4 regions of the Arthrobacter sp. T572 genome follow, and region 1 is predicted to be linked to each of the others. Evidence: riboswitches for the same ligand, from Rfam matches in the RefSeq annotation. Region 1 holds a riboswitch; each other region holds the start of a gene.
What was found. Region 1 has a riboswitch for S-adenosylmethionine ahead of ACUYMZ_RS18420 (DUF1737 domain-containing protein). Riboswitches for the same ligand answer to the same signal wherever they lie in the genome.
Positions count from the first base shown of each region.

Region 1 (5,849 bases):
GACCAGGGCAAGCGGATCATGTTTGGGGGCGAAAGAGGCATGGGCAAGGGATACTTCCGCGGTGCCGCCGTACGTATCCGGGACTGTGAGGGAATCCTCGATGATGAACAGGTCCAGGCCGGATCTCTCGAAGGCACGCACGGCCTCCTGGTACAACGCGGGTTTCTTCCAGTCGTAACCCAGGCTGTACCCCGGAGTTCCCCACCCCTGGACTCCGAAGCCGTGTCCCACGAACCAACCAAAATGAAGCATGGGCTTGAGTGTAGAACTGCTGTGTCCGTTCACCGCGACCTGATTTCATGCGAAGTTACAGGGGGTCGTACTGCGTCAATTATGCTCCCGTGGCGTCACATGTGAAGTGCCTGCAGCACGGCCCGGCTTCCGGAAAACGGCAGGGTCCGGAATGATCTCTGTATGAGTGCGCCCACGTTCGCCCGATCTGTGAGGGACCGGTTGTTGGGCGCCTGGGCACTGAAGGGCTACAAGCGGGAATGGCTGCGGCATGACCTGATTGCCGGCGCAGCACTGTTTGCCCTGTTGGTCCCTGCGGGCATGGCTTACGCGCAGGCGGCAGGACTCCCGCCTGTCACCGGTCTTTACGCAACGGTCGTCCCCCTGCTGGTATACGCAATCGTGGGTCCTTCCAGGATCCTGGTGCTGGGCCCTGATTCTGCCCTGGCACCCTTGATCGCGGCAGCCATCATGCCTTTGGCCATGGGCAGCAGCGAGAAATCCGTGGCACTTGCGGGCCTGCTGGCCTTGCTCGTCGGCGGCATCATGCTCGTGGGTTCAGTCCTCCGCCTGGGGACCATCACCGGCCTGCTCTCAAAACCCATCCGTTTGGGCTACCTCAACGGGCTTGCCCTGTACGTGGGGTTGTCCCAGGTTCCCGCCTTCCTGGGGATTGAGGCAGAAGGCGACTCGATCTGGGAGAAATTGGCCGGCGCCTACACCCAGGTCATGGACGGAGGCACCAACCTTGCCGCCGTCGCCCTCGGACTGGGCTCGCTGGCACTGATCTGGATTCCGCGCCGCCTGAAATGGAAGGTTCCCGGAGTCCTGCTGGCCGTGGTCGCTTCCTGCCTGGCCACGGCTTTCCTGGACCTGGGCGATACCGTCAAGGTAACAGGGGCGCTCCCCCAGGGCCTGCCGGCTCCAGCGCTTGGTGGCATCACGTGGGGCGACGCCCTTGCCCTGGTCCCGGCGGCGGCCGGCATCGCCCTCATGGCGTTCGCTGACACCGGAGTACTGTCCCAGTCCCTGGCAGCGAAAGAAGGGAAGAGGATCTCCGGCAACAGGGAGATGGCTGCCTTGGGTGCAGCCAACGCAGCAACGGGTGTCCTGGGTGGCTTTCCCATCTGCGGCAGCAGTTCCCGGACACCTGTTGCGGTGGATGCCGGGGCAAAGTCCCAACTCACGGGTGCCGTGGGAGCGGCCTTGGTGCTCGCCTTCATGCTCCTGGCGCCCGGAGTCACCGAATTCCTGCCGTCGGCCACCTTGGCGGCCGTGGTGATCGCCGCCGCGGTCGCCCTGGCCGATCCCGCGGGAGTGCGGCGCCTGCTGCGCATGAGCCGCAGCGAATCCGTGGTCATGCTGGCGGCGTTCCTTGGAGTGCTCCTGGTTGGCGTGCTGCAGGGAATCCTCGTGGCCATCGCCCTGGCCCTCCTTGATTTTGTGCGGCGGGCATGGAATCCCTACCGTACGGAGCTCGGCGCCCAGGAGGGCCGCCCCGGATACCACGACCTCGCACGCCACCCGGAAGGCGACAGGATCCCCGGGCTCCTGATCCTCCGGTTCGATGCACCCCTCTTCTTCGGGAACGGGCAGGTCCTGGCCACTTTCGTCCGGGAAGAACTGGACGAGGCCGAGGACCACATCACGCACGTCATCCTCGCTGCCGAGCCCATCACCGGGATCGACACCACAGCCCTGGACGACCTTGTCACGCTGGACGAATGGTTGGCCCAACGGGGCGTGGACCTCGTGTTCGCCGAGCTGAAGGGTCCGGTCAAGGACAAGCTGGTCCAGCTGGGCACGGCTGCCCGCTTCACTCCTGACCACTTCTATTCGACAGTTGGTGCGGCGGTCCGTGAACTGGCCGGACAGGACCACAAGTAGGCACCGGTTACGCAACATGACGGCTGCCATGCCCGCAACAAATGCAGGTGAACGTCCACGGATGTTACGTTTTTCTTGAGTAATGAGCACCAGCGTTAAGCCCTGACTTGCTGGTCGGCAACCCTCTCCCGCGGCGGGGTGCCTCAGGTGACTACTCGGCGTATCGACACTTCGAACTGCAAGCGTGACTGAGGAGCACCACGAATGCCAGAACCCACTGACGACAAACTCGCCTACCGCCTGATCACGGGCCCGGATACCCGCGAATTCTGCGAGCGCATCAGCAACGCCCTCGCCGAAGGCTATGTGCTGCACGGCAGCCCGTCCGCAACCTTCAACGGCACGGACGTGATTGTGGCGCAAGCCATCGTCCTGCCCGCCGCGATCGCAAGTGCGGATGCCGCCGTCGCGAACGCCGTGGACCAACTGGAAAACGACGAAGACGAAGAAGCATTCGAGGGACACGCATGAGCTACGCAGGTGACCTGACCCCGCAGGATGCGTGGGCCAAGCTTAAGGACGGCGCCATCCTGGTTGATGTCCGGACCGAGGGCGAATGGGCCCACATCGGCATCCCTGACACCAAGGCCACGGAGAATGATCCCCTGTTCATCCAGTGGAACCTCGCCGGCGGCATCCCGAATCCGACCTTCATCGACGACCTGAAGCAGCAGGCTCCCGAGGCTGACGGCGTTGAACTGCTGTTCATCTGCCGTTCGGGCCAGCGCTCCATCTCCGCCGCCATCGCCGCAACGCAGGCCGGATTCACGTCCTACAACGTCCTGGAAGGCTTCGAGGGCGAACCTGACCGTTACGGGGAACGCACCGTCAACGGCTGGAAGAACCGTGGCCTGCCCACCAACCTGGGGACCGACTAAAAGTGACTTTCAATCCTGACGCCGCCGGCTGGAGCGCTGACACCCAGGCCGTCCGCGGTGGACTCGACCGTACCAACTTCCAGGAAACCGCCGAGCCGGTGTTCCTCAATTCCGGCTTCGTCTACGAATCCGCTGCAGCAGCAGAACGGGCGTTCACCGGCGAAGACGAACGCTTTGTCTACTCGCGCTACGGCAACCCGTCCGTGGCCACGTTCCAGGAACGGCTGCGGCTCCTTGAAGGAACCGAGGCCTGCTTTGCCACGGCGTCCGGCATGTCTGCAGTCTTCACCGCACTGGGCGCACTGCTGGCAGCCGGCGACCGCGTGGTTGCCGCCCGTTCACTCTTCGGTTCCTGCTTTGTGATCCTGAACGAAATCCTGCCGCGTTGGGGCGTGGAAACAGTGTTCGTCGACGGCCCGGACCTGGACCAGTGGCGCGCGGCGCTCTCCGAGCCGACCACGGCCGTCTTCTTCGAGTCACCGTCCAACCCGATGCAGGAAATCGTGGACATCGCTGCCGTCAGCGAACTGGCACATGCCGCCGGGGCGACTGTGGTCGTCGACAATGTCTTTGCCACTCCCCTGCTGCAACGCTGCGGTGAGCTGGGCGCCGATGTGATCGTCTACTCGGGCACCAAGCACATCGATGGCCAAGGCCGCGTGATGGGTGGAGCGATCCTGGGCACCAAGGAGTTCATTGACGGCCCCGTCAAGCAGCTCATGCGGCATACCGGACCGTCGCTGTCCGCCTTCAACGCCTGGGTCCTCACCAAGGGCCTTGAAACCATCGGGCTGCGCGTGAACCACAGCTCCGCATCGGCTTTGAAAATCGCCGAATGGCTCGAGCAGCAGCCGGCCATCAACTGGGTCAAGTACCCGTTGCTTAAGTCCCACCCGCAGTATGAGCTCGCCACCAAGCAGATGAAAGCCGGCGGCACCGTACTGACGTTCGAACTGTCACCGTCCTCCGGGCGGAGCGCCAAGGAAGCCGCCTTTGCGTTGCTGGACGGCCTGCGGGTCATCGACATTTCCAACAACCTGGGCGACGCCAAGTCCCTCATCACGCACCCTGCCACCACCACCCACCGGGCCATGGGACCGGAGGGACGGGCCGCCATTGGACTGTCCGACGGCGTGGTCCGGTTGTCCGTTGGATTGGAAGACGTGGACGACCTGATTTTGGATCTGGAAAAGGCGCTCAAGCAGGTCTAACCTTCATGCCATGAGCGGGAACCGCCCTTATCGCCGTGCCGGAGCAGTCATTGTTTCCGGTACGGCGGTTTGGTTCCTGGGGATCTCCCCGGTCCAGCGGGTGTACCTCACCGCTGATGCTGCGGAGCGGCTTCGCATGCTGCTGGCGGAAGAAGGCCGTTGGATCACCGGGGGGGGTGGCCGGAGCGTACCTGATGACGTGGGAAGAACCGGCCGAAGAGCGCCCCTAAGCTCTCCGGACCCTGGTCAACAGCGGCGCCGGTTCCTTGTGCGCGTCGGTTGAGGTGCCGCGGGTGGTGACTTTCACGGCATGCCCGACGACGGCGGTCAGGACTTCCGTGGTGGGCGGGGTTCCCGGAGAGCCGGCACCGGCGGAACGGGTGCTGAACCGGTCCGCTGCTGCGCGCTGTTCCTGAGCCCCGTTGCCCCGCTCAAGGATGTCGGCAATGCCTGCCTTGACCAGTTCCAGCTCCCCTTGGTCGTCCAGGACCGGGCTGAGGTAGTCCACCAGGGCCCACACAACGTCCGCGGCAGGCTGGGGACGGAAGTCGCCGAAGTCCAGGAGGTCCCCGCGGAGACCGGTGTTGCTCGCTTGCCAGCTGGCCATCCTGAGCAGGGCCGTGGGCACCGAGGCGGGATCCACGCCGTCGAGCATTTCCAAGGTCGCCGTCTCCACCAAGGCGCGCACCAACACGGCAATGAGCGCCGCGTCTTCGGCGCGGAGGCACACGTCGGCGACCCGGATCTCCACGGTGGGATGGTTGCGGGAGATGCGGGCATCAAAGTAGATCATGCCCTCATCCAAGATGACGCCGGTTTCCAGCAACCGCTTGACCATCCGCCGGTAGGCGGTCAGCGAACCGAACACCGCTGACGGACCGGACGTCGGCCAGCGGTTCCAGGCCTGGGTCCGGAAGCTGTCGAAGCCGCTGTGCTGGCCGCGCCAATACGGGGAATTGGCGCTGATCGCCGTCAGCACGGCCAGTTTGTCCCGGATATGGTCCAGGACCACCACGCCCTCTTCCGGCGACTCCACGGAGGTGTGCACGTGGAAACCGCAGGTCAGTTGCTCATGGGCCGTGAGCCCAAAGCGTTCCAGCATCTCGGCGAACCGGGGATCGGGCGTGGTGTGCGTCCCGGACTCCAGGGGCGAGGTGGCCAGGGCGGCAATACGGGCGTCGTGTTTCCTGGCGGCCTGGTTGGCCATGTTGCGCCCACGCCGGATCTGCGGAAGAAGCTCGGCGTAGGTATGGCATGGCCGGGTTTGCGTTTCGATCTGTTCGAGCTTGAACTCGTGGCTCAGGCCCAGGCCCGGCTCCACGGGATCAGTTCCCGCCAGCAGTGCGTCCGCGAGGGCCAGCGGCGCTCCCGTCACAGGATCGACGATGAGCAACTCTTCCTCAACCCCGAAAGTCCGCATGCTTCATTCTGCCCTTAGCTATCCTGGTGCGCACCCCCTGCCGCCGTCCGCCCCCAATGGACCGGGCGCGGATGGCGGAAACGGGTGCGCCCAGGCGTACGTGGGGCGCGAATGGCGGAAACGGGTGCGCTGCCTTAGTCCTGGAAGTACTCCACCTTGGCCCCGATGGTGTTGAGCCGCTCGGCCAGGTCCTCGTAACCACGTTCGATGACGTAGATGTTG
Region 1 is NZ_JBRAZQ010000002.1:3,715,708-3,721,556, forward strand. Features, by position in the region: gene ACUYMZ_RS18410 (NtaA/DmoA family FMN-dependent monooxygenase) at 1-285, opposite strand, end outside; gene ACUYMZ_RS18415 (SulP family inorganic anion transporter) at 415-2,118, shown strand; SAM riboswitch class IV at 2,197-2,309, shown strand; gene ACUYMZ_RS18420 (DUF1737 domain-containing protein) at 2,323-2,589, shown strand; gene ACUYMZ_RS18425 (rhodanese-like domain-containing protein) at 2,586-2,996, shown strand; gene ACUYMZ_RS18430 (O-succinylhomoserine sulfhydrylase) at 2,999-4,207, shown strand; gene ACUYMZ_RS18435 (glutamate--cysteine ligase 2) at 4,434-5,627, opposite strand; gene ACUYMZ_RS18440 (UDP-N-acetylglucosamine 1-carboxyvinyltransferase) at 5,762-5,849, opposite strand, start outside.

Region 2 (5,849 bases), 2.7 Mb from region 1:
CTTGCCCGTGGACAGCGACGCCGTATTCATCGAGATCATCGTGGACGACAGTTCCGACTTCGAGCAGGAACTCCAAGTGGTGGGCAGGAAGCGCCACGGCTTCAAGATCCTGGAAGTCCACAGCAACAACGTGCCCAACACGCTGGCAGCCGTTCTCCTCCACATCCGGGACGTCACCGGCTACATGCCGCACATCTACTTCCGGTGGACGGAGGGCAACCCCATCTCCAACCTGAGCAAATTCCTGTTCTTCGGCGAAGGCGAGATCGCTCCCGTGACCCGCGAAGTGCTTCGGGAAGCAGAGCCGGACGTGACCCGCAGGCCTTGGGTCCACGTGGGCTAGCAATCCCCGCCCAGATGGCACTTAATGACAATGTTTCCCCCAAACATTGTCATTAAGTGCCATCTCGCGGAGACGAAAAATTACCGGCTGGCTGCCGGAACCAGGACCCAGAGCACTTCCACGGTTTCATCGGTGGGATTGATCCACGTATGTGGTTCCCGGCCGGGGAAGGAAAGGGTGTCCCCTTCCTCGAGGTCATATTCCTCATTGGTGAGGATGAGCTTGATACGTCCCTTGACCACATGGAGGACGTCAACATCGCAGTCCACGGCGTAGAGCTCATTCTCACCACGGCCATGCGGTTCGATGGTTGCCTGCAGGATCTGCAGCCGGCGCTCCGATCGCGCGGTGAGAAGCCGTTCAACGATGCCCTGGCCACCCAGGGAAATGCGGGGACCATCATCCCGCAGCGTCAGGTGGGTTTCCGGCGCCGCGAACAAATCGCCAACCGACACTGAAAGCACCTGGCACAGGGTAACCAGTGAGGCGACCGACGGCGAGGTGAGGTCCCGCTCCACGCGGCTCAGGAAGCCTTTGGTCAGGCCGGTGGCATCCGCCACTTGCTCAATGGTCAGCCGCTGGGCCTGCCGCGCGGCGCGGATGCGGGAACCGATGGCAACGGGGACGTTGCTCGGTTCAACGGGGAGAGCCTTCATTCACGAACCTTTCAGGCCTGCCATGCGGCCCTGTCATTGGAGCAATAGTAGCCGGATCATCTTCCGCGCAGCGCGGTTCCGGCGTAACCATAACCAAAGGACCTTGACTGTTACTCCAGTCACAACATATCCTCATAGGCAACAAGTGTTGTCTGTGAGGCACACAACACGAGCCAATCTCCCGTCATCACGCACAGAGCTTCCGGCCAGCCCAACACAGCGCCGGAAATCCCAACCTCTGTGCATCAGCTCCAAGGAGCCACTCATGGACTCTTCGTTCATAAACATCGCCATCGTGGTGGTGTACTTGCTGGCCATGCTGGCCTTCGGTTGGTGGGGCAAGTCCCGCACCAAGAACAACAGCGATTTCCTGGTGGCCGGCCGCCGCCTGGGTCCCTTCCTGTACACAGGCACCATGGCCGCCGTGGTCCTTGGCGGCGCATCCACCGTGGGCGGCGTTGGCCTGGGCTACAAGTTCGGTATCTCCGGCATGTGGCTGGTGGTGGCCATCGGTTCAGGCGTGCTGCTGCTCAGCCTCCTGTTCGCCGGCACCATCCAGAAGCTCAAGATCTACACCGTCTCCCAGATGCTGACCCTTCGCTACGGCAGCAGGGCGACGCAGACCTCCGGCATTGTCATGCTGGCCTACACCCTGATGCTGTGCGCCACGTCCACCGGCGCCTACGCCACCATCTTCGTGGTGCTGTTCGGATGGGAGCGCTGGCTGGCCATCGCCATCGGCGGTGCGATCGTGCTGGTGTACTCCACCATCGGCGGCATGTGGTCCATCACCCTGGCCGACCAGGTCCAGTTCGTCATCAAGACGGTGGGCATCTTCTTCCTGATGCTTCCGTTCGCCATGAACGCTGCCGGCGGCCTGGACGGCATCCGTGCACGCGTTGATGAAAGCTTCTTCGACATCGGCGGAATCGGCCTCCAGACGATCATCACGTACTTTGTGGTCTACACGCTCGGGCTCCTGATCGGCCAGGACATCTGGCAGCGCGTCTTCACGGCCAAGACGCCCAAGGTAGCCCGCTGGGGCGGCGCAACCGCAGGCGTGTACTGCATCCTCTACGGCCTGGCCGGCGCCCTGATCGGCATGGCTGCAAGCGTTGCCTTGTCCGGTATCGAGATCGAAGCCAAGGACGACGTCTACGCCGAAGTCGCCACCAACCTGCTCCCGATCGGCATCGGCGGCCTGGTCCTCGCCGCAGCCGTCGCAGCCATGATGTCCACCGCCTCCGGCGCACTCATCGCAGCCGCAACCGTGGCCCGCGCCGACGTTCTCCCGTTCGTGGCCGGCTGGTTCGGCAAGACCGTCAACACCGACGACTCCGACAACCCTGAGCACGACGTCAAGGCCAACCGCTACTGGGTCCTGGGACTCGGCATCCTGGCCATCATCATCGCCATCTCCACCAAGGACGTCGTGGCGGCACTGACCATTGCGTACGACATCCTGGTGGGCGGCCTCCTGGTCGCGATCATCGGTGGCCTGGTGTGGAAGCGTGGCACGGGAATTGCCGCCGCTGCGTCCATGGCCGTGGGCTCCGTGGTCACCCTGGGCACCATGATCATCCTTGAGATCAACGCCAAGGCTCCCCTGGACGGCATTTACGCGAACGAGCCCATCTACTATGGCCTGCTCGCCTCTGCGATCGTCTACGTGGCTGTTTCACTGTTCAGCAAGCCCACCGACCCGGCGGTCATGAAGGCCTGGACGGACCGTGTTGCCGGTACCCGCGTGGCCGAGGATGAGCTGAGCTCACCGGCCAAGTAGCTGCAGCTTCTGCAAGCAACGTCCGACGGCGGCGCTTCCCTTTGCGGGGAGCGCCGCCTTGTTGTTTTCCCGGGCCAGGGGACCGAATCCGGCAAACTTCTCGTTGCCCGGGTGCTGTGAGTGGGCAGTGTCAGGCAGCCAGCACCTTGGCGAGGTTCTTGAGGTTGCGGCGGAGGGACAGACCCAGGAACCATTCCACCAGCGGCCCAGGCAGTCTGCCCATCAGGCCCTCCATGGGTGTATTGAGCCGCAGTTGCTCGGTAACGCGGGGCCCGCCGTCAACGGATTCCAGGGTGAACGTCGCCGTCAAATCCCGCTCACCTTCGATCGAGCGGGACACCCCATGCGGCGGGGTGGATCGAATTCCGTATATTCAACCATCCAGTCAAACTGCCGCCCCATGATCCTGGTGGTTCCCCGGCCCCGGGTTCCCAGCCCTGGCGGAGCATCGCCGAGCGGCCCGGACGAAATGACAAAAGCATCATAGGTGGAGAGGTTTTCGAACCGTGCCAGGAAGTCGAAGACCTCCTGCTGGGGCCGGGGAATATCCACGCTTTTCTCTATCGAGGGCATTGGGCCTCCTGGTGCTGACTGATGCTTCCTTGAACAGTGTGTTCCTGCGGACGGGACCGGAACAAGAAGGCCCATGCGGTAGGGTGGTGCCAGCTTCAAGAGAGGTGGCGCCAAGCTCCGACTGGCCACACACCAACCCCATGTTCACGGGTGGTTCGGATGAGGAAGCGGCCCGTTCCGGACCAGAGACAACCGAGCGGGCAAGAGCACTCCCCAGGAGATCCATCCTTGCCGTTCCAAGCCCACCCCCTGAGCGAAACAAACACCCCTGCCCTCCCCCGACGTCCCGGCGTGCCGGTGGTTCCCGGCGTGGACGTTGTCAGGGGAACCGTGACGCTGTTCCTGGACGGCCGCTTGCAGCGGTTCCTCTGCGCGGACGCTCACAGGATGGAACGCGCCCTGGGCCAAGCGGTCCGTCCCACGCGATGGTGCAGCGCGATGCGGACGCTGACGGTGACCGTTGCCGCCGTCGGACAACCTCGGGGGCGCGAGCGGCACTTCCTGCTGAGCGACATGCAGGACTAGAGTTCGTCGTCGTCGTCCTCGCGGAAGTCGTCCGCGTCGTCGATCGGGACCACCCGCTCGTCGTCGTCGGGAGCGTCCACTTCCTCAACCCACGGTTCGTCCACTTCCTGGTCCTCGCCGTAATCGTAGGCAGGATCCGACTCGATGGTTGCCCGTTCGGGGTGGCTTGCGTGCGGTTCGGTGCTGTTCATGCTCCAACCTCCGTGTGGTGGGCCGGCAAGCAGCCCTTCGGCCGAATGCGGGGAGTCCCCCGCCCCTGTCCTTCCATCTGAGCACCGGCCCCGGCGAACGGTCAAGACACCCGACCGGCACGTCGGAACGCAGGTTGAGCGGGGCTCCGAATTAAGGTCCGCCGAACATTCCGGTTGAGGAATACCGGCCAAAAAACCGCGGAAATAAGCGGTACAGTGGGCGGTGCAATGGGGCCGAAACCACCCCACCCAGCACAGGAGATAACGTGCAGAAGCACCATGAATCCCATGATCCGTTGAGCCCCGCTCCGGGTCCCGCCCCTGAAACGGCCCCGGCAGCGGAATCAGCTCCGGCAGCGGAAACGCCGCCACCGCCGTCCGCCTCCGACATCAAGCGCTGGCGCCAGTACCTGGCCGACGAACGGGCCGAAGCCGCGGTGTACCGGGAACTCGCGCAGCGGCGTGAGGGCGAAGAACGCCAGATCCTGCTGGCCCTGTCCGAAGCCGAGGGCCGCCACGAGGCCCACTGGCTCAAACTCCTCGGCGAACACGCCGGAATGCCCAAGGCAGCATCCGGCCGGAGCCGCTTCCTGGGCTTCCTCGCCCGCAACTTCGGATCGGTCTTTGTCCTTGCGCTCGCGCAGCGGGCCGAAGGCAGGTCGCCGTACGGTGCCGAGCCGGCCGCCACGCCCGCCATGGTGGCCGACGAGCAGATCCACGAGGAAGTTGTCCGCGGCCTGGCAACCCGGGGGCGGAACAGGTTGTCGGGCACCTTCCGGGCAGCCGTGTTCGGTGCCAACGACGGCCTGGTGAGCAACCTTTCGCTGGTCATGGGCATGGCGGCCACCGGCGTTCCCAGTTCCGTGGTGCTGATGAGCGGCGTGGCCGGCCTTCTCGCCGGAGCGCTGTCCATGGGTGCCGGCGAGTACGTATCCGTCCGGTCCCAGCGGGAGCTGCTCAGCGCCACCCTCCCCACCCAGGCGACGCTGACCGCGGCACCGTCACTGGACATCGAGCACAACGAACTCGTGCTGGTCTACCTGGCCCGCGGCATGACGCGTGAGGCAGCCGAACACCGCGCCGCCGAACGCCTGGGCCTGTTCAGCTGCGACTGCGACCCCAGCCTGTCCCTGCAGCCGGAAAAGCCGCCCACCGACGACCACGAAACCGTAGGGTCTGCTTGGGGAGCGGCACTGTCCAGCTTCTGTTTCTTCGCCTCCGGAGCCATCGTCCCCATCATCCCCTTCATCTTCGGCATGACGGGCGTGGCCGCGCTGGCAGTAGCCGGTGCGCTGGTGGGCATCGCACTGTTGGCGACGGGCGCCGTCGTGGGCTTGCTGTCCGGAACATCGCCGCTCAGCCGGGGTCTGCGGCAGCTGGCCATCGGCCTGGGGGCAGCGGCCGCCACCTACGGGTTGGGGCTGGCTTTCGGCGCCGCGATCGTTTAGGACGGGCCTTTCCTGGGCACATGTGAATGGACGCCATAGAGCAGGTGCCCGTAATGTTGGTTCGTCCTCCGCGCGGCCCGCGTGACCGGGGCGCAAGGAATGGAGAGCCGTGGAGCCGGAAAGTGAGACGCCGCGCGCGCCGAAACACCGGCGTGCGCTGACCACGTTGAAGGTTGTCCGCGGCCTGCTGATGGCCGCCGTGGCCGCTGTCGTGGCAGTCCTGGTGAGCGGATTTCTCCACGGCGACCCGCGCATCACGGGCCTCTTCCCGGGCGTTGCGCTGCCTGACACCCCGCAGATCGGGCAGGTGGTTCCATCGCCGGCACGGGC
Region 2 is NZ_JBRAZQ010000002.1:1,046,353-1,052,201, reverse strand. Features, by position in the region: gene ACUYMZ_RS06135 (APC family permease) at 1-343, shown strand, start outside; gene ACUYMZ_RS06130 (helix-turn-helix domain-containing protein) at 424-999, opposite strand; gene ACUYMZ_RS06125 (sodium:solute symporter family protein) at 1,265-2,782, shown strand; gene ACUYMZ_RS06120 (SRPBCC family protein) at 2,913-3,092, opposite strand; gene ACUYMZ_RS06115 (SRPBCC family protein) at 3,089-3,355, opposite strand; SAM riboswitch class IV at 3,449-3,568, shown strand; gene ACUYMZ_RS06110 (hypothetical protein) at 3,584-3,880, shown strand; gene ACUYMZ_RS06105 (hypothetical protein) at 3,877-4,071, opposite strand; gene ACUYMZ_RS06100 (VIT1/CCC1 transporter family protein) at 4,338-5,519, shown strand; gene ACUYMZ_RS06095 (matrixin family metalloprotease) at 5,629-5,849, shown strand, end outside.
Region 2: linked by a shared signal. The riboswitch ahead of ACUYMZ_RS06110 (hypothetical protein) and the one ahead of ACUYMZ_RS18420 (DUF1737 domain-containing protein) in region 1 are both predicted to bind S-adenosylmethionine.

Region 3 (5,849 bases), 2.2 Mb from region 1:
GCGGCATCGGCACTCATCAGTCCCGGATCCGTGATCGGCCTGACCGGCGGAACCACCAACACGGCCCTGGCCCAGTTGCTCTCCACACGCGAAGACCTGAACGCCCCGTCCAACCGGCCCACGCTGACAGTAGTAACGAACGCCATCAACATTGCCTCGCAACTGGCCGTGCGGCCCAACATCAAGATCATGGTCACGGGCGGCATCCTGAACACCCGCTCCTATGAGCTCGTGGGACCCTACACGGACGTCATCATGCAGAAAGTCGCCCTGGACATCGCGTTCGTCGGCGTCAACGGCGTGGATCCGGATCTTGGCCCCACCATCACGGACGAGGGCGAAGCCATGGTGAACACCGTCATGGCACGCCGCGCCACCGAATCCTACGTGGTGGCCGATTCATCCAAGGTCGGCCGGCGTTCCTTCGCGGCCATGGCCGGTTACGATTTCCGCCACCTCATCACGGACTCCGGCATCAGCGCAGCGGACAAGGCGGCGTTCGAGGCAAAGGGCACGGAGGTCATCGTCGCGCCTCCCGCCTGAGCTGCCTCCGGGTTCCTTCGGGAAAGTCGCAGGAACTGCAGGCAAGATAGGTACATGCTTCTTGCTTCCCGTCGCCGCCTGCGGGCAGAGGTCCTGATTGTCCTGGGCCTCTCGCTGGGCCAGTCCGCCGTGTATTCGGTGGTCCAACTCCTGGATAAACTGACCCGCGCTCCGCTGTCGGAAGCGACGTCCACGCTTAACAGGTCCCAAAGTACCCGGGAGTACTTCGACCTCACGTACCAGCTGCTGGACATCATGTTCGCCCTGGTGCCCGTGGTCCTGGTGTTCTACTTCCTGTCCCTTCACGCCCCCGCCGGTTCGGCGTTCGCGCGCCTGGGCTTCAACTTCTCCCGGCCCGGAAAGGACACACTGCAGGGGCTGGGCCTCGCTGCGGCGATCGGCATACCGTCGCTGGGGCTCTATGCGGCCGGCCGCGCCCTGGGCATCACCACGGCCATCATCCCCAGCGGGTTGGACGCCTACTGGTGGACTGTGCCGGTCCTGGTCCTTTCCGCCCTGCGTCACGCGATCGTCGAGGAAGTGATCGTGGTGGGGTACCTGATGGACCGCTTCGGAAAGTTCGGCTGGAGCGTGCCCCTGGCGATCATCTCCAGTGCGTTGCTGCGGGGGAGCTATCACCTGTACCAGGGCTTTGGGCCGTTCATCGGCAACGTGGTCATGGGCCTGGTGTTCGCATGGTTGTACACGAAGACCAAGCGCGTCATGCCTTTGGTCATCGCCCACGCCCTGCTGGACATTGTGGCCTTTGTGGGATTCAGCCTCTTCGGCAAGGCCGTGGGACTCGGATAACGCCACGGCCTGGGCCGCGTTCGGAGCTTAAAGCAGCTTGAAGGAGCTTAAAGGTATTCGGCCGCCATCGGTGGGTGACGTCGTTGGCACCCGCTGATGGCGGCCGAAGTTTCTGGCAGAACGCGTCAGATGGTGACGGCTCCCGATGACGTTTCGAAGGTCACCGACATGATGCCCGGGGTTCCGTGCGGAGCCATCCACTGGACTGCCACGTCTTCCAGGGGCTTCTCCACGGGCTCGCCCAGCCACTCGGTGACGCGTTGAGCCGACCCGGCGATGGTCAGGCTGGACATCTTGACGTCGCTCTCGTAGACCTTGGAGGGATGCAGGGAGGGGTCACCTTCCCACTTCAGCAGGTACGGCACCTGGGGATCGGCGATCAGGCCGAGGATGCCGATCTGCTGCCACACGAGTTCCCGGCCATCGGGAAACTTGCGGTTGCCCGGAACGGCGGAGCGGCCGAGGCGGTCTTCAAAGGGGACGAGGTCGTCAACGGCGACGCACCAGCCCATCCAGCCACCGCCGGCAGCCGAACGTGCCCGTACTGCCTGGCCGAAGGGTGCCTTGTCGGAGGCAGGGTGGTCCAGGACCTCCACGACTTCCAGGTATTTGTTGTCCGCCAGGGGAATGATCATGTTCCGGGTGCCGAAGCGCGGGTGCACTCCGCCCCGCACTGCGTCCACTCCCAGAGCCGCGGAAATTCGTTCGGTGGTGGCCAAAAGGCCATCTTTTTCACAAGCGTAAGAGACGTGATCCATGCGCATGGCTTCATCTTGGCACTTTGTGATCGGGGTCTCAGCTAAGTCAAGCCTAACCAAGGTGGGATGTTGCCGCCCGGGTAGCGGAACCGTCATGGCTGGACCCGGAACAGACGCGCGGGGACCGAAAAATACTGTCTTCGTCATAAAGCTGTCCAAGTCGCGGGCGGGTTCCTAGACTGGCCGCAACCCACCCGGCACCACCAACTGAAAACCCATGCGCTACGAAGAGGAGAACGCAATGTCACAGGGATGGTCCTTTGAAACCCGCCAGATCCATGCAGGCCAGGAACCTGACGCTGCAACAGGGGCGCGTTCGCTTCCGATCTACCAGACCACCTCGTTCGTGTTCCCCAGTGCCGAGAGTGCTGCCAACCGGTTTGCCCTGGCTGAGCTTGCGCCCATCTACACCCGGATCGGCAACCCCACCCAGGATGCCGTGGAGCAGCGCATTGCCAGCCTGGAAGGTGGGCTCGGCGCCCTCCTGCTGAGTTCGGGCCAGGCAGCGGAAACGTTCGCCATCCTGAACATCGCCGAAGCCGGCGACCATGTGGTGGCCAGCCCCAGCCTGTACGGGGGCACGTATAACCTCCTGGCGCACACGCTGAAGAAGTTCGGGATTGCCGTGACCTTCGTTGAGGATCCGGACAACCTGGATCAGTGGCGCAACGCCGTCCAGCCCAACACCAAGCTCTTCTTTGGCGAGGTGGTGTCCAACCCGCGCCAGGATGTCCTGGACATCGAGGGGATCGCTCAGGTGGCACACGATGCCGGCGTGCCGCTGATCGTGGACAACACCCTTTCCACTCCCTACCTGATCCGTCCCATCGAGTGGGGTGCGGACATCGTGGTGCACTCAGCCACCAAGTACCTGGGTGGTCACGGTGCGGCGATCGCCGGCGTGATCGTGGACTCGGGCAACTTCGACTTCGGCAAGGACCCGGACCGCTTCCCCAACTTCAACACGCCGGATCCCAGCTACAACGGCCTCGTCTATGCCCGTGACCTCGGGAAGGATGGAGCACTGGGCGCCAACCTTTCCTACATCCTCAAAGCGCGGGTCCAGTTGCTCCGCGATCTCGGCTCCGCAGTGTCTCCGTTCAATGCTTTCCTGATTGCGCAGGGCCTGGAAACCCTGAGCCTCCGGGTGGAACGGCACGTCGCCAACGCCACGGCAGTGGCGCAATGGCTGGAAGCGCACGACGACGTCGAATCCGTCGCCTACGCCGGGCTGCCGTCCAGCACCTGGTTCGAACGCGGCCGGAAGTACGGTCCACGCGGTACGGGTGCCGTGGTGGCCTTCACCATCAAGGGCGGAGTCGAGGCAGGCAAGCGCTTTGTGGATGCCCTGGAACTGCACTCTCACGTTGCGAACATCGGCGATGTCCGGTCCCTGGTCATCCACCCGGCGTCGACTACCCACAGCCAACTGACCGTGGAACAGCAGGTGGCAGCAGGCGTGAACCCGGGTCTCGTCCGCCTGGCTGTGGGCATCGAGCACGTCGACGACATCATCGCCGACCTCGAAGCCGGCTTCCGCGCCGCCAAGGGCGCGTAGGCTCTGCAAGGCCCTGGCGTGGCCCCGCCGGTCGAATGTTCGCCGGACGGGGCCCGTGCGGGGTCTTTGGCGAACCAGGCAGTGAAAAACCGTCACACTGCTGTCACATTCTTCGCCAGAACCGCCATGTTCTTCCTAGACTCTACGTATTAGGTCATGAGTGCCAGCGCATAGCCCCGGCTTGCTGGCCGGCAACCCTCCTCCGCGGTGGGGTGCCCCGGGTGAGGACCTGGCCTGTCGCAGAAGTGGCGATGGGCAAGCGCGACGATAGGTGTCAAAGGAATGACCATTACTGCTGCAGCACTCCCAAAATCGGGCGAAGAAGACGGCATCGTCAAATACGCGGGCATCGGTTCCCTGGAACTTGAAGCGGGCGGCTTCCTTCCTGATGTCGTCCTGGCCTACGAGACGTGGGGACGGCTGAATGCCGATGCATCGAACGCTGTCCTGATCCAGCATGCGCTGACGGGAAGCACGCACGTAGCCAAGGGTGCCACCGACGAGGACGGTTGGTGGGAGCAGTTGGTGGGTCCCGGCGCCACGATCGACACCGACCGGTTCTTCGTGGTCTCCATCAACATTGTGGGCGGATGCTACGGAAGCACCGGACCGTCCTCGACGGCCCCGGACGGACGTCCTTGGGGGTCCCGCTTCCCCTTGGTCACCCTGCGGGACAGCACCGAAGCCGAAGCCCGTCTTGCCGACACGCTGGGGATCCGCCAGTGGCATGCGGTGCTTGGCGGCTCCATGGGTGGTGCCCGGGCCCTTGAATGGGCCGTGACTTTTCCTGACCGCGTCAAACGATGCGCAGTCATCTCAGTCGGTGCCTACAGCACCGCCGAGCAAATCGCCTTTGCCCAGTCGCAGACCTTGGCCATCCGCCAGGACCCCCACTTCAACAACGGCGACTACTACGACGGACCGGCTCCGGAGGCGGGCCTGGCACTGGCGAGGCGCATCGCGCACATCACCTACCGGTCAGCGCTGGAACTTGATGTCCGCTTCGGCAGGGAAGCCCAGCACCAGGAGACGCCCCTGGCCGCCGCTGTGTTGGGCGAACGCGGCCGCTACCAGGTGGAGAGCTACCTGGACCACCAAGGCACCAAGCTGGTCCGCCGCTTTGACGCCAACAGCTACATCGCCATCACTGAAGCGCTGATGTCCCACGATGTTTCCCGTGGTCGCGGCAGCCTCCAGGAAGCCCTCGGACGGGCCACCGCCGAGTTCTTTGTCGCGGCAGTGGACACGGACAGGCTCTACTTTCCGGAGCAGTCCCGGCAACTGGCCGCGCACCTGCCCGGGCAGGTCCCTGTTCATGTCATTGAAGCGCCGATCGGGCACGACGGCTTCCTCACGGAAATCGGCCAGCTTTCCACCCAGCTCCGCGAGGCGTTCTTCGCGTAGCGGTGCGGTGGCTGTTGGAACCACGGGTGGCCGTTACACCAGCGACGTCTGCAGGCGCAGGAACTGACCGTAGCGTTGGGCCTCGGCGTCCAGCGCTGCTTGTTCCTCCGGCCCGGGTTCACGGTTCATGCGCACTTCCAGCCCGCATACTCCGCCCGAGAGCCTGTGTCGCCACCAACCGGCCAGCCGGCCATCCAGCAACACCGCGTGCATGGGACCCTTGTCCTCCGGAAAATAAGGTGCTGTTCCGCCCAGGTAGTGCCGGGTTTGGGAGTAGCCCATGATGTATTCGTCATAGCACTGGACGAGGTCGATCCTGGGCTCCGCCTGCCGCGTCCGGGGGAGTGCCTGCCCGGGACGGGCCGGCTGCCCGGACCGGGCCAGGGACTCCACTTCCTCCGCAGCCACGTGGCATTCCACGCCGTCCACGTCCATCGTGGTGAGTTCCGCGGACAGGGAACGGGCAGCATCCAGGCCGCGGCGGATGTCCTGCATGGTCAGTCCGGACCACACAGAACAGTCCTTCACGGTCGCAGGACCCCGGCTGCCGAAGTAGCGTAGAACCAGCCGTGCCAGTGCGTGGTCGCGCTCGTCACCCCGGAAGCCCGGCCTTTCCTGAAGACCGGAGGCGTTGGGAACCCGCTCTTCGAAGAGTGCATAGGTCTGCTTGAGGGCGCCGCCGGTTGAACGCACCGGCGCGCCGCTGACCAGGATTCCGCTGGTTTCTGCGTGCATCAGGTGGTAAATGAAGCCCAGGCCCTTTCCCGGCAGCCCGG
Region 3 is NZ_JBRAZQ010000002.1:1,523,257-1,529,105, forward strand. Features, by position in the region: gene ACUYMZ_RS08095 (DeoR/GlpR family DNA-binding transcription regulator) at 1-543, shown strand, start outside; gene ACUYMZ_RS08100 (CPBP family intramembrane glutamic endopeptidase) at 598-1,353, shown strand; gene ACUYMZ_RS08105 (VOC family protein) at 1,479-2,117, opposite strand; gene ACUYMZ_RS08110 (bifunctional o-acetylhomoserine/o-acetylserine sulfhydrylase) at 2,353-3,669, shown strand; SAM riboswitch class IV at 3,822-3,937, shown strand; gene metX (homoserine O-acetyltransferase MetX) at 3,952-5,073, shown strand; gene ACUYMZ_RS08120 (winged helix DNA-binding domain-containing protein) at 5,107-5,849, opposite strand, start outside.
Region 3: linked by a shared signal. The riboswitch ahead of metX (homoserine O-acetyltransferase MetX) and the one ahead of ACUYMZ_RS18420 (DUF1737 domain-containing protein) in region 1 are both predicted to bind S-adenosylmethionine.

Region 4 (5,849 bases), 1.7 Mb from region 1:
GCGGTGACATCGGCAATCGTGGTGAACTTCAACTGCAGGTCCACGCCAATGGCTTTGAGCTGCTGCTGGACAAGCTCCAGGACTTCCTTGGGTGACTGCCAGTACGTGACCTTGAAGGAGAGCTTCTCCCCGTTCTTCTCGCGGATGCCATCGGCGCCAGCCTTCCACCCGGCGTCGTCCAGGAGTTTCCTGGCGCCATCGGGATCATGGGCCAGCAGCGAACTGTAGTCCTTGAAGTACGGGGTGGTGTGCGAGAGCACGCCCTTGGCTGGCTGGTCCGCTTCGGTCAGCAGGGTCTTGGTGATTTCCTCGCGGTTGATGGCCTTGGAAATCGCCTGGCGGACAGCCGTTTCCTTGAGCTTCGGGTTGGACTCGTTGGAGTACAGGTTGTAGACCACACCGGGGTTGGCGCGGGTTTCGTTCCAGAACCCGTTGCCGTTGAACAGTTGGATATCTGCCGCGGAGATCGCCGCGGTGGCATCGATCTGGCCCGACTGCAGGCTTCCCGTTCGGTTGCCGGCCTCGGGGATGATCTTGAACGTGACCGTGTCCAGGTATGCCTCGCCCTTGTTGCTGTTGGTGGAGGATGGCCAGCTGTAACCGGTACGGCGTTCCAGGACAGCTTCCTTGTCCACGGTGTAGCTCTTGACGTTGAAGGGGCCGGAACCCGAGAACTTCCCGGCGCAGCGGTCCGCTTCGGAGAGCTTGGCCGACGCCGGAGACAACAGGCCCAGCGTGAACGTGGAGGTGGCCTGCAGGAACTGGGCGTTGGGCTTGGAGAAGTCCACCACCACGGTTTGCGGATCCTTCACGGTAATGGCGCTGACGTCGCTCAAATAAGTGGAGCCCAGTGTTGCCTTCGCACCAAGGGCCTTGATGGCTTCGAAGTTGGTTTTGACTGAAGCGGCATCAATCGCGGTTCCGTCCGCATAGCTCGCTCCCGTGCGCAGGGTGAACGTGAAGCTCGTGCCGTCCGCGTTGTTCTCGAACTTCTCTGCAAGCCAAGGAACGATTTCGCCGGTCTTCGGGTCCTGCGAGGTCAACGAGGCCACGGTCTGGCGGGCAATCGCGATCGCGTCGTTGTTGCCCACCTGCTGCGGGTCGATGCAGCCACGGTCCACGGAGACCGCGAAGTTCAGGTTCCCACCCGGCACGGGTGAGGCTGCGGCGCTTTGCTGAGCTCCGGCGTCGGCCCCTCCACCGCAGGCGGAGGCCAGGAGCGCTACGGCTCCAAGGACACCGACGACGGCGGCAGGCTTCTTTGTGCCGCGGGCTGCGGACGGTTTGGGGATTCTCATGCGACGTTTTCGCTTTCAGTGAGTTGGGGGCTGGTGAGTGAACCGCGACGGGTGAGGGGCTCACGGAGCCCGAGGTTTTCGCGGAGGGTGGAGCCTTCATATTCGGTGCGGTAGACGCCGCGGTCCTGGAGCCTGGGGACGAGTTCGTTGACGATCTCGTCCAAGCCGGTCGGGACAATCCAGGGCGTGATGTTGAAACCGTCCACGGCTCCCGTGTGGGCGTATTCGGCGAGCTTGTCAGCGATGTCGTCGTAGGAGCCCACCAGTCCACGGCCGTTCAGGCGGGAACGGGCAGCCACGAACTGCCGGATGGACTGGCCTTTGTCCTTGGCCTCGTCACGCCACTGGGCTGCGAGCTCCTTGGCGCTCTTGCCGTGGAAGGCGTTGCCGCGCGTGGGGTTGGTGACGTCCACCACCGGGTCGATGTCCGGGAGCGGCCCGTCCGGGTCGTACTCCGTCAGGGTCCGGCCCCAGAACTGCTCAAGGTACGCGATCGCGGTTTCCGGTCCAACCTGTTGTGAACGGACCCACTGGTGCTTCTCCTCGGCTTCGGCGGCTGTGGCGCCGAGGATGAATTCCTGGCCGGGGAAGATCTTCACGTCATCGGCGGGCCGGCCGGCTTTGAGGGTCCTGGCCACGATGTCCTCGCGGAACTTCTTCGCGTCCTCCAGCTCGGGGTGGGCCGAGAAGATGACGTCGACGTTCCTGACCGCGAAGTCGCGGCCGTCCGGTGAATCGCCTGCCTGGAACAACACGGGGTGGTGCTGGCTGGAGCGCGGGAGGCGTCCGGTGATCTCGACGTCGAAGCTTTGATCCTTGCGCTGTACCGGGCTGATGCTGCCCTCAGCGAGCCAGCGGGCCTCGTTCCGGGACCCGGCGATTGCGCCGTCAGCCCAGGAATCCCAGATGGCCTTGGCCGTCTGGACGAACGCTTCGGCCCGGACATAGCGGTCCTCGTGCTTGAGGAACCCGCCGCGCCTGAAGTTGGCACCGGTCCATGCATTGTCCGTCGTGACGATGTTCCACGCAGCCCGGCCACCCGACAACAGATCGAGGCTGGCGAGGCGGTGGGCAAGGTCCGCAGGGTCGTTGTACGTGGTGTTCTGCGTGGCCACCAATCCGATGTTGGTGGTGATGGCTGCCAGGGCGGCCAGGGCGGTCTGCGCGTCCGGCCGCCCTGCGACGTCCAGGTCGTGGATCCTGCCCAGGTGTTCGCGGAGGCGGAGGCCCTCGCCGAGGAAGAAGGCTGTAAAAAGGCCTCGTTCGGCTGTCTGGGCCACGCGGCGGAAGGATTCGAAGTCGGTCTGCGAGCCGCTGGCCGGGTCCTTCCACACCGTGGTGTGGTTGACGCCCTGGAAAAAGACACCGAACTGGATCCGGCCGTTGCCTGCGATGCGGTGATGCTTGGTCATGGTTCTGCTCTCTGCCTTGTTCTTGGCCTTGTTCAGGCTGCGGCGTAGCGGTTGGCGGGGCGTGGAAGGCGGAAAATTTCGCGCAGCGTCGTGCCTGGCTTTGGCGGCGTTACGAGCCCGGACTTGTGCAGTTCAGGCAGCACCTTGCGGGCAAGCTCCGGCAGGTCGATGTCCAGCACTGCGGGCTTGAGGCGCACGCCGTCTGCGGCTGCAAAGAGCGCCGTGAGGAGTTCCACGAGCCCATCGGGATCGCCCACGTAGCGCGCCCCGCCCTGCCACTTTTCGTGGGCATCAAGCTCCGCAAGCCGGCTGGCTGCGGTTTGCCCCCGGGCGTCCAGGATCACATCCAGTTCAACGACCGTCCGCTGCGCACCTGCCGCCGCTGCCTCTTGTGCTGCCTGGGCCAGGTCGTCGGCCGTGCCGGCGGAGACCAGGGCCACGTCAGCTTCGACGGCGGGAAGCAGGCTTGCGGGGGCGAACACCACCAGCTGGCCCTGGAGTGGACGCGGAATGATGGACGGGCCCTTCACGGCGAACCGCCCGCCTTCAAAATCGGCATAGTGCAGCTTTCCGCGGTCCAGGTAGCGGCCCGTGGCAACGTCGCGGATGACAGCGTCATCTTCCCAGGAGTCCCAGAGCCTGCGGTTGGCCTGGACAACATCGGCTGCCTCGCTGATCACGTCGTCCCCGGGAAGCGGCGTGCGGCCCACGGACCGGGCTTCCCCGGCAAAGTTGTCCGCGTTGACCAGCCAGCCGGCCCGGCCGTGCGAGGAGTAGTCGAGGCTGGCCAGCTGCGTGGCAAGGTGGAACGGCTCGGTGAAGAGCGTCCCTGCTTCCGGGACCAGCCCCAGGGAGCGGGTGACCGGCGCGGCAAAGGCTGCCCGCTGGATGGCATCGAGGCGCACGGGTATCCCGGTGGTTCCTTTGTCCACCACCCGGCTGTCCTTGAAGGTAGCCAAGTGGAAGCCGGCAATATCGGCGGCCTGGACAGTCTCCCGGATCCGCTGGCCCCCCAACAGTGCCTGCGGATCATGGAGGGCCTTGCGCCACGCAGCCGGGTGGGCCCCATCGCCGTCGAGCTCCAAAGCAACTACACGCGAACGGAAATCAGGATTGGAAGGCATGGTTCTCTCTTTTCAGAGGCCGCGGTGCGGCCGGTTGACATTCGCTTGCCGCTGTTGCGGCCAGGTCTGTTTCCGGAGCACCCCGCCACACAATGCCTGAGGGTTGCCGCAGCGCGAGCCGGTCCTTGGCGCGCTGACTCTTGACCTGGGATTGAATCTAGGAGCGTGTCCAAGGAATGTACAAACCGGCCCGACGCGGGAAGTCAACCCGGGAAACACCGCGTCAAAGGGCTGCCAAGTTCGTCATTTTTGACCGATCCGGGAGTCCTGTGTGACTTCCCGTTGCGTGGGATTGAGCCGGGTTGAGTCCCGTTGAGCGCGGTGACAGAACAGCTTTGGCCCGGCCTTGAGGCTCCGTAGTGTCGTGCCATGCCAAAGCCTCCCGGGACCCTTGTGCAGGTCCACGATCCCAGCATGATGTCCGCCACCCAGAGCTCCATCCGCCCGTTGGTCCCATGACCGTCCACGAATCAGTCCTGGATGCCATTGGCGCCACTCCCCTGCTCCGCCTGAACAAGCTCGGCGGCGGGGTGCGTCCACGCATCTACGCCAAGCTCGAGTTCCAGAACATAGGCGGCAGCGTCAAGGACCGCGCCGCGTTGTCGATGATCCGTGCGGCTGAAGAGGCCGGACTCCTGGAGCCCGGCGGCACGGTCGTTGAGGGTACCAGCGGCAACACAGGTATCGGGTTGAGCCTTGTGGCCGCGCAGCTGGGCTACCGCTCGGTGATCTTCGCACCCGCCGCCACCGCCGCCGAGAAGATCAGTTTGCTCCGTGCCTACGGTTCGGAGGTGCACTTGGTGGCTGATTTCGTGCCACGCTCGGACCCGGCCCACCTCGCCAACCGGGCGGCGGCGTTCGCAGCCTCTACCCCGGGCGCATGGCTCGCACTGCAGTACGACAATCCCGCCAACCCCGCCGCCCATTTTGCGGGGACGGGACCCGAGATCTGGGCCGACACCGAAGGGGCCGTGACCCACTTCGTCGCAAGCGTCGGAACCGGCGGGACCATCAGCGGCACGGGGCGGTACTTGAAGCAGGCCAGCGAGGGGGCGGTCCAGGTCATCGCCGCCGACCCGGAGCACTCCCGCTACGGCGGAGGCAACGGATCCCTCAAATACACCGAAGGTGCCGGGCATCCCCTGCACCCGGACTCCGTTGAAGACCTCTGGCCCGAGGCCTTCGACACCGCCTTGGTGGACAAATACTTCAGCATCAGCGACCGGGACGCCATCTTCACTGCCCGCCGCGCTGCCCGCGAGGAAGGCTTGTTGATCGGCGCCACCGGCGGCACAGCCCTGGCTGCAGCACTGCAACTCGCCGAAACCCTGGACGGACACCACACGATCGTGGTGGTGGTGCCGGACTCCGGCCGGAACTACCTCTCCACCTATTTCGACGACGCCTGGCTCACCTCGCTCGGTTTCCTGGAACCCACGACGCCGGAAGGAACCGTTCGCTCGCTGCTCGCCACCGCGCCTGCCGGAGTCCAGCTCCTGGCGAGTACCCTGACAGCGGCGGAGGCCGCCGTCGTACTTCATGCCCGCCAGGTGGCTCCCGCCGAACCGGCATTCCTGGTTCTGGACCGCGGCGACACCTTCGGAACCGTCCACCCGCGCGAGGTAGCGGCGGTGGTGACGCTGGAGTCGTTGAGTGCTGTGGACGATGCTTCCCCGGCCGTTACCGCGGGACTCGGGTACCGCACACTGGCAGCGGGTCTGCCCGCCCGGGAAGCGGCAGGTTCCGGGGTCGTTGCAGTGCTGGTCGATGGCCGGATATCCGCTGCGTTTCGCGGGCAGGCACGCGCGTGAACGCGCCTCCTGTAGCCAAGCGAACCACCGTCAGCCTCTTTCAGCCCATCACCCTGGGACGGCGGACGTTCGCCAACCGGCTGTGGCTTTCCCCGATGTGCCAGTACTCCGCTGCGGACGGCGTTCCGGGACGCTGGCACCTGGTCCATCTCGGGGCACGGGCGTCGGGCGGCTTCGGCCTGATCTTCGCCGAAGCCACGGCCG
Region 4 is NZ_JBRAZQ010000002.1:1,975,562-1,981,410, reverse strand. Features, by position in the region: gene ACUYMZ_RS10355 (ABC transporter substrate-binding protein) at 1-1,298, opposite strand, end outside; gene ACUYMZ_RS10350 (NtaA/DmoA family FMN-dependent monooxygenase) at 1,295-2,710, opposite strand; gene ACUYMZ_RS10345 (LLM class flavin-dependent oxidoreductase) at 2,743-3,834, opposite strand; SAM riboswitch class IV at 3,871-3,980, opposite strand; gene ACUYMZ_RS10340 (PLP-dependent cysteine synthase family protein) at 4,290-5,645, shown strand; gene ACUYMZ_RS10335 (NADH:flavin oxidoreductase/NADH oxidase) at 5,642-5,849, shown strand, end outside.
Region 4: linked by a shared signal. The riboswitch ahead of ACUYMZ_RS10345 (LLM class flavin-dependent oxidoreductase) and the one ahead of ACUYMZ_RS18420 (DUF1737 domain-containing protein) in region 1 are both predicted to bind S-adenosylmethionine.